Regions from separate parts of the Caballeronia sp. LZ001 genome, predicted to be linked through region 2. Evidence: riboswitches for the same ligand, from Rfam matches in the RefSeq annotation. Region 2 holds a riboswitch; the other holds the start of a gene.
The links. Region 2 has a riboswitch for thiamine pyrophosphate ahead of thiC (phosphomethylpyrimidine synthase ThiC). Riboswitches for the same ligand answer to the same signal wherever they lie in the genome.

Region 1 (8,462 bases), 1.6 Mb from region 2:
CACACGTCCACGCCGCCTTGCATCTGCGACCAGAACGCGCCGGAATCCACGCCGATCAGCAACACGCCGACCACATACCCGCCGATGATGCCGACCGCGCTGAAAATGGCCGCCAGCACGGGCATGGCGATGATGCCCGCCCACATGCGCGGCGCGACCACCACTTTCATGGGATCGACGGCCATCATTTCCATTGCCGTGAGTTGTTCGCCCGCCTTCATCAAACCGATCTCGGCGGTCAGCGACGTACCCGCGCGGCCGGCGAACAACAGCGCCGTGACGACTGGCCCGAGCTCGCGCACGAGCGAAAGCGCGACGAGCAGTCCAAGCGCCTGCTCCGAACCATAGCGGTTCAGTGTGTAATAACCCTGCAGCCCGAGTACGAAGCCGACGAACAGGCCCGACACCGCGATGATGACGAGCGAATAATTGCCGACGAAGTGAATTTGCTTCGTGACGAGACGCGGCCGCCGCAAAAGCGGGAAGAATTCGAGTACGAGGCGCAACAGCATGCGCATTGCATAACCGGCGGTTCCGAAACCGTCGAGCACCCAGCGTCCGAGTGCGCTGATCATGCTTTCCCTCCGATGCCGAAATCCGCCGCGAGCGGCTGGCTCGCGTAATGAAACTTGAAGGGACCGTCCGGCGTGCCGTCGATGAACTGACGCACGGTCGGGTCTTCCGACGCGCGTAATTGCTCCGGCGTGCCTTCCGCGTGAATGCCGCCGTTCGCGACGAAGTACACGTAGTCCGCAATGGCGAACGACTCGGGCACATCGTGCGAAACGAGAATGGACGTGGCGCCGAGAGCGTCGTTGAGCGTGCGGATGAGTTGCGCGGTTATGCCGAGCGAGATGGGATCGAGACCGGCGAACGGCTCGTCGTACATCATTAGTTCGGGATCGAGCGCGATGGCGCGGGCAAGCGCGACGCGGCGCGCCATGCCGCCGGAAATCTCCGACGGCGCGAGATCGCGCGCGCCACGCAGGCCGACCGCGTTGAGCTTCATCAGGACGAGATCGCGGATGAGCTCTTCCGGCAGATCCGTGTGTTCCCGCAGCGGAAACGCGACGTTCTCGAACACGGTCTGGTCGGTGAACAGCGCGCCGAACTGAAACAGCATGCCCATCCGGCGGCGCAGCGCGTAAAGGCCGTCGCGCGATTGCGTGCCGACGTCCTTGCCCGCGAACAGCACCTGACCGCGGCTGGCTTTCACCAGCCCGCCGATCAACCGTAAGGTTGTCGTCTTGCCGCAGCCGGAGCCACCCATGACCGCAACCACCTGACCACGCGTGAAACGCATGTTCAGGTTCGAGAGAACGGGCCGATTACCGTAACCGAAATCGACGTCGCGAAGCTCTAGCAGGGGCTCGGGGAAAGCTGGCACGAGGTAAGAAATTCCTTGGACGCAAGAGGCCGAATTATAGGGCCTGCGCGCAATCGGTGCTTTACCTACGCTCTTCCCGATATGATTTTCAGAACATTTACCCTTGATTTGCAAAGCTTTGTTGTAGCGACTCGACGGCGGCTTCGGTGTCCGCCGCTTCTGTCACGGCACGGACGACAGCAGCGCTTCCTACGCTGGTCGCCAGCACCTCGGGCAATACCTTGCCGTCGATACCGCCGATCGCGACGAGCGGCACACGTCCTTTCAGAAGCTTTACGTAGCGTGTAAGCCGCGCCAGGCCTTGCGGTTTGGTGGGCATGACTTTCGTCGTGGTGGGAAACACCGCGCCGAGCGCGAGATAGCTCGGCCGGAAGTGCAGCGCGCGAAGCATCTCGTAATAGCCGTGCGTCGAAAGTCCGAGGCGCAACCCGGCTTGCGCGATTGCCTGCAGATCGGCGGTTTCGACATCTTCCTGACCGAGATGCACGCCGTAAGCGCGTGCGGCGATCGCTTCGCGCCAGTGATCGTTGATGAAAAGCTGCGCCTGATGCCGCTGCCCCGCCACGACCGAACGCTCGATTTCGCCGTGAAGGTCCGCTGCGTCGGTGGTCTTGCGGCGCAACTGCGCCGTGCGCACGCCAAGGTCCAGCACGCGTTCGACCCAATTCGCGCTCGGCAAGACGGGGTAAAGACCGAGCTTGTCCGGGCAAGCGGGAAAAGCAGGTTCCGGCGCGGGTGGAAGATCGCCGACGCGCGGGAACGTGTCGAAGTCGCTTGGCCACGCGTCTTCTTTCTGTTCGTCGCCGGCGCGCCATGCCATTGCCAGGACGAGCGCATCGTGCGGTTCGAAATTGCAGTCGAGGAACGCCGCCAGCGCAGCCAGCCAGTCGTCGGAACGCTCGCCTTCGAGAACGTGGCGCGCGCCTGCATGCAGCAATATCACGCGATGTTCGTACGCTTCCAGCACCGTCGCATTGCCCGCGGCGTATGGCTCGTTGACGACGAGCAGATCCTGCGCACTTGGCGTATCCGGCACGGTCAGGCAGATGCGCCAGCGCGTTGGCGGCGCGGGCCACTCGCCGAGCCGCGCGCGGATACGTTCGGCGACTTCGGTCAACTCATCCGCCGGCGGCCAGAAAACTTCGTGTCCGAGCAAGCTCATGCAGCACCTCCGTCCTGATGCCAGAACGGCATGCCAACGACCGGCGTGCTGGCCTGCGCGCTGTCGCGCTCGGCCATCGGACCGGCGAGAAACGCCGTGCGCCCGGCTTCGACACCCAGGGCGAACGCGCGCGCCATCTGCGACGGAAAGGTCGCCTGCGACACGGCGGTGTTCAAGAGCACACCGTCGAAACCCCACTCCATCACCTGGCACGCATGCGAGGGCACGCCGAGGCCTGCATCGACGATCAGCGGCACGTCTGGCAGCCGCTCGCGCAACGTGCGCAGACCGTAGGGATTGGTCACGCCCTTGCCGGTGCCGATGGGCGCGCCCCAGGGCATCAACGCCTCGCAGCCGGCATCGAGCAGACGGCGGCCGATCACGAGATCCTCGGTGCAATAAGGCAGCACCTTGAAGCCGTCGCGCACGAGCTTGCCCGCCGCTTCGACGAGGCCGATCGGGTCGGGCTGCAACGTGTAGTCGTCGCCGATCAGTTCCAGCTTGATCCACGGCGTGTCGAAAACCTCGCGCGCCATGTAGGCGGTGGTCAGCACTTCATCGACGCTCTGGCAGCCCGCCGTGTTTGGCAGCAGCGCGACGCCGTGACGCTTGAGGACTTCGAAAAAACCGGCCTCGCCAGTCTCGGACTGACGGCGCAGCGCGACGGTCACCATGCCGGGCCGCGCGGCATCGATGGAATCCGAAAGCGATTGCAGCGACGGATAACGCGATGTGCCGAGCAGCACACGGCTCGGGAACGTCTGGCCGTAGAGCGTAAGACTATGGGCGGCGGTGTGTGAGGTCATGATTCGATCCTTCGGATTCGATAGATTCAGCCGCCCGCGACGGGCGACACGACGTCGAGCTTGTCGCCGGCTCGAAGCGTCTTCGTGCCGTGCTCGCCGCGCGCGACGAACTGTCCGTTGAGCGCGACCGCGAACGGCGGTTTGGCGCCGAATACGGCGAGCGCGTCGGTGACGGTGGCGGCATCGGTCAGACTGAATTCGCGCTGATTGATGTGGATGTTCATGGCTTTGACTTTCGATGACTAGAGCGCGGCCGCGATGGCCGGTTCGCTATGCAGAAGTTCGGACCAGCGCGCGCCGCCGCGATAATCCGCGAACGATGCGGCGTCCGCGACGGTTCCGCCCGCGATGGCTTGGGCGAGTGCGCAGGCGGCATCGGCGACTTCCGGCGCGATCATGAAGCCGTGCCGATACAGGCCGTTCACGCGCACGGTCCGCGCCCCGTCCCAGACGATGGCCGGCCGATGATCCGGCAGCGTCGGCCGGCACTGAGAATTGAGTTCGAGGATGCGCGCCTCGCCGAAACCCGGATGCACCGCGAATGCCGCACTCATCAGTTCCAGCGCCGAGCGCACGCTCACGGGCGACATGTCCTCGCCTTCGACTTCGGTCGCGCCGATCACGTAAAGATCGTCCTCTTTCGGCGCGATATACAGCGGATAACGCGGATGCAGCAGCCGCACCGGCCGCGACAACCCGATGCCCGGCGCATGCACGCGCGCCACTTCCCCGCGAATACCACGCAACGCGGGCCACGCCGTTTTGCCGCCCAGCCCACGGCAATCGATGATCCAGCGCGCGTCGGGCAGAGCATCGACCGGAGAATTCCAGTGCGTGCGCACGCCGCGCGCCCCAAGTCCGGCCGCGAGCGCTCGAAGCGCCTGACGATTGTCGAGTTGACCTTCGTGCGGCAGCAGCCAGCCTTGCGCGAAACGCGTGCCGAGCGCGGGTTCCGCTTGCGCGACTTCCGCGCCCGCGAGCTTGACGAAGCCGCCATCGAGCAAGCTTGCAGGCGCGTTGGCGCGCAACCTGCGTTCGAATAGCGGCGCTTCCGCGCGATCCGCGCCGTGCCAGACGACGAGCGTGCCGTTGCGCTGAAAGTAAACCGGCTCGGGCAAATCGGCGATGAGCCCCGGCCAGCGTTCCAGCGACGCCGCGCCGAGTTCGACGACGAGCGGCTCCGCACTCGTCGCCTCGGCGAGCGGCGCGAGCATCGCGGCGGCCACCCACGCAGCCGACTGCGTGCCCGCCTCGTCGCCGCGCTCGTATAGCGCGACGCCGTGGCCCGCGCCCGCGAGTTGCCACGCCACGAGCCGCCCGACGAGTCCTCCGCCGATGACGGCGAAGTCTGGCCGGCGCGCGGCGGGCTGATGGATCGTGTTCACTTTTCCGATGTCTCCTGTCGATCGAAACGAGGCTGGGCGCCGCTCCGGTCTTATCCACGACTGATAACGCCGTGCAGCAAACGCACGAACGCGAAGACAAAACTTGCAGAGGAGAGACCGGCCCGGCAGCGGCAGCGCAAACAACGCGCGCCAGGCGGAAAAGAAAGATGATGGAAGAACCTGGAGGAAAGGCGCGACGGCCGCGCGTTCTCCGGAAACTTCCCTCGCCGGTATTACCCGGATCGGGTGCAAAGGGTCTCTCTCAGCCTCGCCGCGCCAGCACACCGATAATTCGATGACATCGCGCGCGAAGCACCCCTGTTTCGTCGAAGATCATTAGACCATGAAAGCCAAAGCCGCTGCAAACCGGGATTCCCCGCCTTTGGTCGCCTCGGTCGGCACTCTGGCACAATGCCGCGAGCATGGTTCTCCGCATGGTTGTGCGAATGAGCACGGAATTAAGCGGCAGTTAAGGGAACCTCTGAACAATCTGCGGGACAGGAAAGAGGCTGCGCGTGTGAGTATCGCGGCGCGGTGCGTCCATTCGTAACTCGGACCGGCATATCATCAGGAAGGTCATGGCCAATTCTCAACCGGAAAACACGCAGCAACAAGCCGACACGGTCTCTGCGTGGAGCCTCATCAAGCCCTACTGGGTCTCGGAGGAGCGCGGCTTCGCATGGGGTCTGCTTGTTGCCATCATCGCGATCAACATGACGGTCGTATGGATCAACGTGCGGCTCAACAGCTGGAGCGCGGCGTTCTACAACGCGCTGCAGAACAAGAACGTCCACGACTTTCCGCACCTTCTGCTGGTCTTCACCGGCCTCGCCTTCGCGTACATTCTGCTCGCGGTTTATGGGAGGTATCTGCGGCAGATGCTCGGCTTCCGCTGGCGCCAGTGGCTGACCAACAAGTATCTCGAACAGTGGTTCGGCGACCGCGCTTTTTACCGCATAGAACGCGACCGTCTCGCCGATAACCCCGACCAGCGGATCAGCGACGACCTGCAATCCTTCGCGACCACCACGCTGTCTCTGTCGCTCGATCTGCTTTCCACGCTAGTCACGCTCGTCACGTTCATCACCATTTTGTGGACGCTCGCGGGCGCGCTGACCATCACGGCATTCGGCACGCCGCTTGTCATTCCCGGCTACATGGTCTGGGCGGCGGCGCTTTACGCGATCATCGGCTCGGTCATCATCCAGAAGGTTGGACATCCGCTGGTGTCGATCAACTACCAGCAACAGAAGGTCGAGGCCGATTTCCGCTTCGGGCTGATCCGCGTGCGCGAGAATGCCGAGCAGATCGCGTTTTACGATGGCATTGCCACCGAGACGGCCAACGCGAAGACCATTTTCCAGCGCATTCGCGACAACTGGTGGATGATCATGAAGTACACGAAGCGCATGACCTTCGTGCTCAGTTTCTACGGACAGATCGCCATCATCTTCCCGATCATGGTTGCCGCGCCGCGCTACTTCGCGGGCGCGTTCTCGTTCGGCGTCTTGATGCAGATTTCATCGGCGTTCGGCACGGTCAGCGATTCGTTCTCCTGGTTCATCAACAGTTACTCGACCTTGGTCGAATGGCGCGCCACGGTGAATCGTCTGCGCGAATTCAAGCGTGTGATGCGCTCGACGCATATCCGCGAGGAAACGTCGCCGGCAACGGCGCATGGCGGTATCAACCTGCATTACACGAGCACGAAAGCGCTGACGACCAAGGGGCTTGCGCTCGCACTGCCGAATGGCACGCCGCTTTCGCGCGTGGGCGATGTGACGATAGAACCGGGATCGCGCTGGCTGATAGTCGGGCCGTCGGGCGCGGGCAAGAGCACGCTGATGCGGGCGCTGGCGGGCCTTTGGCCGTTCGGCGACGGTAGTATCGACGCACCCGTCGACGCGAAGATGCTGTTTATCCCGCAAGTGAGCTATCTGCCGATCGGCACGCTGCGCGCGGCGTTGAGCTATCCGTCGCCGGGTGGCACCTTCACCGACGAGGAATCGCGCGAGGCGCTGCGTCTGTGCAATCTGGCCGAGTATGGCGACCGCCTGGAAGAAAGTGCGCACTGGGCGCGCAGCTTGTCGCCGGGCGAGCAACAGCGTCTTGCCGCCGCGCGCGTGCTGCTGCACAAGCCCGACTTCCTGTTCCTCGACGAAGCCACCAGCGCGCTCGATGCGGATAACGAACTGCATATCTACAACACGCTCGTCGAACGTTTGCCGAAGGCGGCGATTTTGAGCGTTGCGCACCGGGAGTCGGTGGCGCTGTTCCATGATTATCGGATCGAGATAGAGAGGACGATGGCGGAGGCTTGATTCCGTCTCTTGCTGAATGAAGAACCGCATCCGCGAGCAATTGTGGGTGCGGTTTTTTTTGGTGGCATAACCCCGCCAACAAAAAAGGGCGAACCCCAAAGGTCCGCCCTTTCGTCCCATCAACCCCGCTCTCTTATCGCGGCAATTCGCTACTGCCCATCAAATACGCGTCCACCGACCGCGCGCACTGACGCCCTTCGCGAATCGCCCACACCACGAGCGACTGACCGCGCCGCATATCGCCTGCGGTGAACACCTTGTCCACCGACGTGTAATACGCTTTGTCACCTTCGGTCGAGGCGCGCACGTTACCGCGCGCGTCCTTGTCGACGCCAAACGCATCCAGCACCGGCGAAGCTGGCTGCGTGAAGCCCATGGCGAGCAGCACGAGGTCGGCCTTCAGCTCGAACTCGCTGTTCGGCACTTCCTGCATCTTGCCGTTCTTCCACTCGACGCGCACCGCGATCAGCTTCTCGACCTTGCCGTTCTTGCCTTCGAAACGCTTCGTCGCAACCGACCAGTCACGCTCGCAACCCTCTTCATGCGACGACGACGTACGCAGCTTGATCGGCCAGTAGGGCCACACGAGCGGCTTGTTCTCTTCCTCGGGCGGCTGCGCGAGCAGTTCGAACTGCACCACGCCCTTCGCGCCATGCCGGTTCGAGGTGCCGACGCAATCCGAACCCGTGTCGCCACCGCCGATCACGACGACATGCTTGCCCTTCGCGACCAGTTGCTCCGCGAGCTTGTCGCCTGCGTTAACCTTGTTCTGCTGCGGCAGGAATTCCATCGCGTAATAGATGCCTTCCAGCTCGCGCCCCGGCACCGGCAGATCGCGCGGCGTTTCCGAACCGCCCGCCACCACGACCGCATCGAACTGTTCTTTCAGTTCGTCCGGCGTGATGGTTTCCTTGGCCGTATTGCCGATGTGCCCCGGCAGCGCGTCCTTGCCGATGAACACGTTGGTGCGGAACGACACGCCCTCCGCTTCCATCTGGCGCATGCGGCGGTCGATCAGCCACTTCTCCAGCTTGAAGTCGGGAATGCCATAACGCAGCAAACCACCAATGCGATCGTTCTTTTCGAACACAACCACGTCGTGACCGGCGCGTCCCAGTTGCTGCGCGACCGCGAGCCCGGCGGGACCGGAGCCGACCACCGCAACCTTCTTGCCGGTCTTGTGTTTGGGCGGCTGCGGCGTGACCCAGCCTTCGGTCCACGCCTTGTCGATGATCGCGTGCTCGATCGACTTGATGCCCACCGGATCGTCATTGATACCGAGCGTGCAAGCCGACTCGCACGGCGCCGGACAAATGCGTCCCGTGAACTCGGGGAAGTTGTTGGTCGAATGCAGCACTTCGATCGCGCTCTTCCAGTCCTGACGGAACACGAGATCGTTGA
Region 2 (8,462 bases):
CGGCAGCTCGATTGCAGGCGTCGTGGTATTGCCGCCCTGCGCAACGAGCACGCGAATCTTGTTCGGGATCACTTGCGACAGCGCGTTGCCTGAAGGCAGCGTCGTCACGAGCCAATCGGCGTTGTTGCTCAGATTGAACGGTGCCGACGCATACACCGGCGTCTTCGAACCCGGCAGCGTCGCGACCAGCTGATACGTCCCGCCGTTGACGTAGAGCGAGTCTTGCGTCGTTGCCGGCACGGCGTTCTTGAAGCCGACGCCCGCCATCGTCGGATTGACGGTCGCGATGTTCGTCCCCGGTGCGACCAGATACAGATCGAGAGTCTGCGCATTCGCCGACGCATTGAAGCCGCGCACCCGCGCGCTGTTCGAGAGCAGACCCTTGTCGAACGGATCGTCGATCACGGCAATGGACGGCAGGAAACCCGCGTCAGGCAGCGCGATCACCGTGTACTCGTGACCCTTGGCGGCATTCGAGATGCTCGTGTCGGTCGCGAGTTGCGTCGTCGTATTGACGGCGGCGTAGGAGAAGTTCTGCTGGCCCGTATCGATGTTTGCGAAGTTCGTCACCGTCTGGTAGCCGAGATTCGCTTGCAGCACCTTGCCGTTGTCGTAAAAGTCGACGTTGGGGGCACTCGGGATCGCGTGGATGAAGTGGACTTCTGGATTCGTGAGTCCGAGTTCCTTGCCTACGTCGTCGGAGCCGCCACAAGCGGACAGGATCGAGGCGACGGCGGCAAGCGCGGTGACTGTGCGGATGAGCTTCATGTTTCCACCTTCCTTAGCTTTAGTCATTGATTTTGTTGTCCGGTCCGCGCTGCGAGCATCATGCTTAAGTGATCATGCGTATTGCCCGGCGCGCCTCGGAAGACCCCTTCTCTCTTTTGCTTCTATTCCCTTGAACGACAGGCTTTCGTGTCATGCCGATGAAACTGTCGTTCGAGGGTGACGGCATTGAGCAATGCGCATGCCCTGCATCGGTGCGCAGAGGCGGCCGATATGACGGCGAGCCTTGCGCCGCAAGGCTTTGTTATTCGTTAGAGGAATTGCTCGGGCCGAGCTGGAAGGCCGACTAAAGCGGCGCCGGATACGAGCGAATGCAGCGCGCGGAGGAGATTTTTACAAAAGGAAAGGCGGAAGGCGCGCAGCTCAAATCAACCCCCGCCGCCGATAATCAAACCAAAACGACAACGCAACGCTCATCAAAATCACGACCGTGGCAACAACCGTCCACTGCGTGATGATTTCCCCAAGCAACAAAGCGCCCAATGAAACCGCGACGACCGGATTCACGTAAAGACAACTCGTCGCGACAATCGTGCTCGTGTTCCGAATGAGAAAGTTATAAGCGACATACGCGGCCATCGAACCAATCACGACGAGATACAAGAATGAAAACCCCGCGCCCATGCTCACTTGGCCAAGGCGCTCGCCTGACACGAACGCGATGACAGTCGCGATAAGCCCGCCAAGCCCGATCTGCAACGCAGTCGACATCAGCAGATCGGAAGGCTGCGAGAGACGGCTTGCCAAATGCGCCCCGCCCGCCCAAAAAATTGCCGCGCACAAGATGGCAAGCGTGCCGACGGTCGAGCTCGGCGAGGGATCGCCATGATTGAGCAACACGATACCCATGAGACCCAGCGCCACCGCAAACCATTCGCCCTTCGCCACACTGCGCCCGGCAAGCGCGGTGAAGATCGTCGCGAAGAGCGGCACGGTAGCCACCATCACGGCAGCCGTGCCGGTTCCCACCGTGCGCATGCCGTAAGCCATCATCCCGCTCGACAAACCTTCGAGCAAAGTCCCGACGATCGCTGCATTCCGTACTTCACGCGCCGTCGGCCACACCGCCTTGCGATGCACGGCGATCACGAAGAGACCGACGCCAGCGCACAGGTTACGCAGGCCGCCAAGCATGAGCGGCGGAAACGATTCGAGCGCCAGGTGAATGCCGAGATACGTCGATCCCCACACGAGATAAACGACGGCCAGCGCGAGCGCGACGCGTCCCTTGAGGCTGCGAGGAGCGCGAAACGGAAAGCGGTCGGGAAAACCGAGCGGCAGACGCGGAGGTACGGCAGACATGCATTACTCCGCGAAGCGCGCCCGGATCGGGGCAAGAGACTTGCAATGGGGACTGCCGCCAATCGACCGAACGGGGCATGAGCTTGAAGAACGCGCGCGCCAGGTGACGAACGAGGCGGGACTGACGATGGACGGCATGACGGAGCGAAAGAAGTGCGGAAGCGACAGGCGGGGCGACTGCTGACGACATCCGGGTAAGTACCGAAAATCGCGCGCTCGCCATTATGCAGTAAGCGCCTGCGCTTCAGCGCAAACTTCGCGAACGGTTGCCAAGATGCCACGCCACGATGTATGGTGACGCCTGCTAACGCGGGGGTCCTGCGTTGCACATCGCGATTCGTCCGGCTGCGTCGACTGAATGGCCCGTGCAATGTGGGTGAGAAATACCCTTTGAACCTGATCTGGATAATGCCAGCGCAGGGAAGCGTTCGGGCCTCGGCGCACGGTATCTCTCTCACGCGCCACGTCTTCTCGGGCCCGCACCTTTCCATCTCGTTCCTCCCTGTCTAGCTCCTGAATCAGCCGAGCTCGCCGGCGTTCGTTTGTTCGTCGTTCATTCGATCGCCCGCGTGCTCGCTGTCAATTACCGTCCCTGCGACTGAAAAGGAGAAACAGCACATGAATGCGAATCCCAAGTTCCTGTCCGAAAACGCCGTCGTCGATGCAGCCGCCATCGCGCCGCTGCCCAACTCGCGCAAGGTCTACGTGACGGGTTCGACGCCCGACATCCGCGTGCCGATGCGCGAGATCACGCAGTCCGACACGCCCGACAGTTTCGGCGGCGAAAAGAATCCGCCGGTGTACGTGTACGACACGTCCGGCCCCTACTCCGATCCGGACGCGAAGATCGACATCCGCTCCGGTTTGCCCGCGTTGCGCGCCGGCTGGATCGAAGCGCGCGGCGACACCGAGGAACTCGCGGGTCTTTCGAGCGAATTCGGCCGCGAGCGCGCCGCCGATCCGAAAACGGCCGAGCTGCGCTTCCCGGATCTGCATCGTCATCCGCGACGCGCGACGCCCGGCAAGAACGTGTCGCAGATGCATTACGCGCGGCAGGGCATCGTCACGCCGGAGATGGAATACATCGCCATTCGCGAGAATCAGCGCCGCGCCGAATACCTCGAAAGCCTCAAGACGAGCGGTCCGAACGGCGAAAAACTCGCCGCGATGATGGGCCGTCAGCATCCCGGCCAGTCGTTCGGCGCGGTGCCGTTCGACAAGGACGCCCTGAAGGCCATCACGCCCGAGTTCGTACGCGATGAAGTGGCGCGCGGCCGCGCGATCATCCCCGCGAACATCAATCACCCGGAAAGCGAGCCGATGATCATCGGGCGCAACTTCCTCGTGAAGATCAACGCGAACATCGGCAATTCGGCGGTGAGTTCGTCGATCGGCGAGGAAGTCGACAAGATGACCTGGGCGATCCGCTGGGGCGGCGACACGGTGATGGACTTGTCCACGGGCAAGCATATTCACGAGACGCGCGAGTGGATCATCCGCAATTCGCCGGTGCCGATCGGCACGGTGCCGATCTATCAGGCGCTCGAGAAGGTCAACGGCAAGGCCGAAGACCTGACTTGGGAAATCTTTCGCGACACGCTCGTCGAGCAAGCCGAGCAAGGCGTCGATTACTTCACCATTCACGCGGGCGTGCGCCTGCAATACGTGCCGCTGACGGCCAACCGCATGACGGGTATCGTCTCGCGCGGCGGCTCGATCATGGCGAAATGGTGTCTCGCGCATCATCGGGAAAGCTTCATCTACGAGCACTTCGAAGACATCTGCGAGATCATGAAGCAGTACGACGTCTCGTTCTCGCTCGGCGACGGCCTGCGTCCCGGCTCCATCTACGACGCGAACGACGAAGCCCAGCTCGGTGAACTGAAGACGCTCGGCGAACTCACGCAGATCGCGTGGAAGCACGACGTGCAAGTGATGATCGAAGGCCCCGGCCATGTGCCGATGCAGCTCATCAAGGAGAACATGGACCTGCAACTGGAATGGTGCGACGAGGCGCCCTTCTACACGCTCGGGCCGCTCACCACCGACATCGCGCCGGGATACGATCACATCACCTCGGGCATCGGCGCGGCGATGATCGGCTGGTTCGGCACCGCCATGCTTTGCTACGTCACGCCGAAGGAGCATCTCGGACTTCCGAACAAGGACGACGTCAAGACCGGCATCATCACTTACAAGCTCGCGGCGCACGCGGCCGATCTGGCGAAGGGTCATCCGGGCGCGCAGGTGCGCGACAACGCGCTATCCAAGGCACGCTTCGAGTTTCGCTGGGAAGACCAGTTCAACCTCGGCCTCGATCCCGACAAGGCGCGCGAGTTTCACGACGAAACCTTGCCGAAGGATTCCGCCAAGGTCGCGCATTTCTGCTCAATGTGCGGCCCGCACTTCTGCTCGATGAAGATCACGCAGGACGTGCGCGACTTCGCGGCCAAGCAAGGCGTCTCCGAAAGCGATGCGCTCGCCAAGGGCATGCAGACCAAGGCCATCGAGTTCGTGAGGAAGGGCGCGGAGATTTATCAGCCGACCTGAAGCAAACGCTGACTGTACGCAACGGCCTGTGCTTCCTTGCAGACCGTTTTTGCATGGCGCGCGCGTGCACCGTTTCGGGCATCTTTCCTGCTGATAAACGAACGAACCGGCGAAAAAAACGTTGCGGCGTCCGTCGATGAAAGCCAGATCGTGATCGAACGGCAGGACGCGTGGGCAAAGCCGCGGCCGTTTCATTGATCAATCGTTCTGGAGAGTCGACATGAAAATCATCAAACAAATCGGCGCCGCAGCAGTGGTCGTTTCCCTTCTCGCCGGACTCACGGCCTGCGACAACATGACGACGCGTCAACGCGATACGGCCGTTGGCGCTGGTGTTGGCGCCGCGGGTGGGGCCGTGATCGGCGGAAGCGCGTTATCGACGCTGGGGGGCGCGGCAGTAGGCGGGGTTATCGGCAATCAAGTCGGGAAGTAAGTGGGCGATCCACAGTCATCTCATGCGGCAAGCAGTGATGCTTGCCGCCGCTTCGATCGAGGGCTGTTTCAGGATTGATACACGCCGAGGCTTGTTAGCGGACGCGCGACGCGCACGCCGCAACGATCGAGTAAGCTCCTTCTTAACGGACCCTTCCTCGCAATCGCATAGGTAGAGTCCGGCAAGCCGCAAGCAAGGAGCAGCATCATGATTTCCCCGCGCATCATCTTCGGTTACAGGGCAGCGGCCGTTTCGCTTGCTGCCGGATTGCTTCTCGGCGGATGCTACCTGCCGTATCCCGACTACCCTGCTTATTACTATCCGCCGGTTCCCGCTGCCTACACGCAACGTGAGTTCGCGTTACCGGCGCAAGGTGCTTCGGGCGTCAGTGCCGCGAACGCGCCGTCGCAAGCTCAGTACGCAGTGGCCGCGCCGACAGTCGACTACTCGACGATCTATACGAGCACGCCGTATGCGCCGGCTTATCCCTATCCTTACGCGTACGCACCTTATCCCGCTTACGCCGCTTATCCCGCATATGCTGCTTACCCCGGTTACTACGGCTACGGTTATCCGTCGGTGTCGATCGGCTTCGGCTACTGGGGCGGCGGCGGATGTTGCTGGGGACGCGGCTATGGCGGCGGATGGCATGGCGGCGGCGGTGGATGGCACGGCGGTGGCGGCGGATGGCACGGCGGCGGTGGCAGTGGGCAAGGCGGCGGTGGACATGGCGGTGGCGGCCATGGCCATTGAATAATGAAACCCCACGCTCGAATGCGGCGTCGATGTCGCATTCTGCGCCGCTATTACCGAAAAAAGTAACAACTCTGAAACATTTTCCGGCAATGCAGAAGCAATTCGCTTGCCTTGCCGCTCTGTACGATCGGTCACTTTCCTTATCCGACAAGGCCCTGGCGCATTACGCCGGTGCTTTGGCACGATTATCGCTAAATGGTATCCCTACTTATCGGACAGCGCGGGTGGCAGCCCAAGCGTTACCTATCGTTCTCGGGGATTGGACATGATGGCCTTCGCTTTTTTCCTGCTGTGGATGGTCGCATCCCTTGGGCTGCTCGCGCTCTGGGTGTTTCGCCAAGTGCCGGCATCGCGTCTTGAATCCAGCGCGGCACAACGAACGACGGCTACTCCAGCGACCGTCGAGAGCTGAGCGCCGCATCCCGCGAAACGCGTGACCAACCGTCCGAACGGAGCAGATGCGTCACGTCCCTTTCCGCTTCCATCCGGCATCCTTACGCCAATATTCAAGCCTTGACGAGGGCCATCCTCGCCCTATTCTTAGTGAGCGCGTTATGCGGTTGCTTAAAGTCTTCGATACCACTCGAACCAGCAGCGAAGACCGCGGCATCCATCCAAGAATAGAGACACAGGAGACCCGATGTTCCATCAGATCCTCAAGCCTATCGCGGGTTCGCTCGCGCTCTCCTTTATCGTTGCCGCGTTGCCTATCATCGTCGTACTCGTCATGCTCGGCTGGGCGCGCCGTCCCGCGTGGCAGGCTTCGCTTGCGGGACTGATCGTCGCGTTGATCATCGCGATGGTGGGCTGGCACTTCCCGGTTGGACTCGCGCTCGACTCCATCGCGGCCGGCGCCGTGTTCGCGCTCTGGCCGGTGATGTGGATCGTGTTCTCCGCGATCCTGCTCTACAACGTCGCGCAACGCTCGGGACGCTTCGAAGCGTTTCGCGTGTGGATGATCGACAACCTGCCGAACGACCGGCGCATCGTGCTCGTGGTCATCGGCTTTTCGTTCGGCGCGTTGCTCGAAGGCATCTCGGGCTTCGGCACGCCGATCGCCATCACCAGTTCGCTCTTGATCTTGCTCGGCTTTCCGACGCTCGAAGCACTCACGTTCACGCTGATCTTCAACACGGCGCCAGTCGCGTTCGGCGCGCTCGGCGTACCGATCACCGTGCTCGGCGCGGTCACGCATTTGCCCACCGATGCGCTCGCCAAGATGGTCGGCCGCCAGTTGCCGTTCTTCGCGTTCTTCCTGCCGTTCTATGTTATCGGTATCTACGCGGGCTTTCGCAACATGCTGCGCGTGTGGCCCGTGCTGCTCGTCTCGGGCGGCGCGTTCGCGTTGACGCAGTATGTCACGTCGAACTACATCAGCTATTCGCTCACCGATGTCCTCTCCTCGCTCGTCTCGCTGATCCTCACCATAGCGTTCCTGCGCGTCTGGAAGCCCGCGCCCGACGAACGCTTCGCGGTGAACGTCGATCGCCTTGCCAACGCGCGCGGCAACGTCTCGGCCGCTCAGGGATGGATGCCGTGGATCGTCGTCTCGGTCGTGGTGATCGTCTGGACGGTAGCCAAGATCTTCCTCATCGGCGACGTGAAGGTCCCGTGGCCGGGGCTCGACAAGGCGGTCTACATCACGCTCTACAATCAGCCCTACGGCGCGATCTGGGACTTCCAGCCGCTCGCCACCGGCACGGCGATTCTCGTGGCGGCCATCATCACCGCGCTCCTGGTAAAGCTGCCGGCAAGCGAGTTCGGCCACGCTATCGTCGATACCTGGGTGCAAACGCGCATTGCCATCTTCACGGTGGCGACCATCGTCGGGCTCGCGTATCTCATGAACTACTCGGGCATGAACTACACGCTCGGACTCGGGGTGGCCTCGGTCGGGCCGTTCTTCCCGCTCGTGTCGGCCTTTCTCGGCTGGGTGGCGGTGTTTCTCTCAGGCAGCGATACCTCGGGCAACGCGCTCTTCGGCAACCTTCAGGTGGTCGCCGCTCATCAACTCAATCTCAATCCTGTGCTGATGGCCGCGACCAATTCGTCCGGCGGCGTGATGGGCAAGATGATCTCGCCGCAAAACATTTCGACGGGCGTCGCCACGACCGAACTCAAGGGCAAGGAAGGACTCGTCTTCGCGCGCACCTTCAAGCATTCGATTCTGCTCACCATCATTCTCGGCATTCTCGTGTGGCTGCAGCAGAACGTGTTGACGTGGATGATTCCGCCACATTGATTGTTCCTTGCGGTCTCATCGGCGCGATGACCGACGGCACGCGGCGCGGTGCTAACATGCGCGGACTTTTCCTTGGAACACTGAAGTCCGCATCGTCATGTCACCCGTCAATTTGTTGCAACTCGTCTGTCTCGCCGCGCTCTGGGGCGCGTCGTTTCTCTTTATCCGCGTGGGCGTCGCCGAGTTCGGCGTCGCGCCGCTCATGGCCTTGCGCGTCGGCATCGGCGCCGTGTTTCTCGTCGCCATGCTGCTCGGCCGCCGCCAGTTTTCGAGCAGTCTCGCGATCATGCGCAAGCGTGCGCTACCGCTACTCATCGTCGGCATTCTCAATTCGGCCGCGCCGTTCTGCCTCTTCGCTTATGCGGAGCTGACGCTTTCGGCCGGCGCCACATC

Region 1: linked by a shared signal. The riboswitch ahead of P9292_RS28055 (FAD-dependent oxidoreductase) and the one ahead of thiC (phosphomethylpyrimidine synthase ThiC) in region 2 are both predicted to bind thiamine pyrophosphate.

What each region holds. Positions count from the first base shown of each region.
Region 1 is NZ_JARTVX010000004.1:3,649,655-3,658,116, reverse strand. It holds gene mlaE (lipid asymmetry maintenance ABC transporter permease subunit MlaE) at 1-575, opposite strand, end outside; gene P9292_RS28075 (ABC transporter ATP-binding protein) at 572-1,387, opposite strand; gene thiE (thiamine phosphate synthase) at 1,485-2,549, opposite strand; gene P9292_RS28065 (thiazole synthase) at 2,546-3,355, opposite strand; gene thiS (sulfur carrier protein ThiS) at 3,382-3,579, opposite strand; gene P9292_RS28055 (FAD-dependent oxidoreductase) at 3,598-4,740, opposite strand; TPP riboswitch at 4,943-5,070, opposite strand; gene P9292_RS28050 (ABC transporter ATP-binding protein/permease) at 5,319-7,061, shown strand; gene P9292_RS28045 (glutamate synthase subunit beta) at 7,195-8,462, opposite strand, start outside.
Region 2 is NZ_JARTVX010000004.1:2,008,826-2,017,287, forward strand. It holds gene P9292_RS20215 (DUF4397 domain-containing protein) at 1-768, opposite strand, end outside; gene P9292_RS20220 (EamA family transporter) at 1,150-2,088, opposite strand; TPP riboswitch at 2,390-2,529, shown strand; gene thiC (phosphomethylpyrimidine synthase ThiC) at 2,707-4,638, shown strand; gene P9292_RS20230 (glycine zipper domain-containing protein) at 4,859-5,071, shown strand; gene P9292_RS20235 (hypothetical protein) at 5,279-5,824, shown strand; gene P9292_RS20240 (hypothetical protein) at 6,093-6,239, shown strand; gene P9292_RS20245 (L-lactate permease) at 6,468-8,069, shown strand; gene P9292_RS20250 (DMT family transporter) at 8,167-8,462, shown strand, end outside.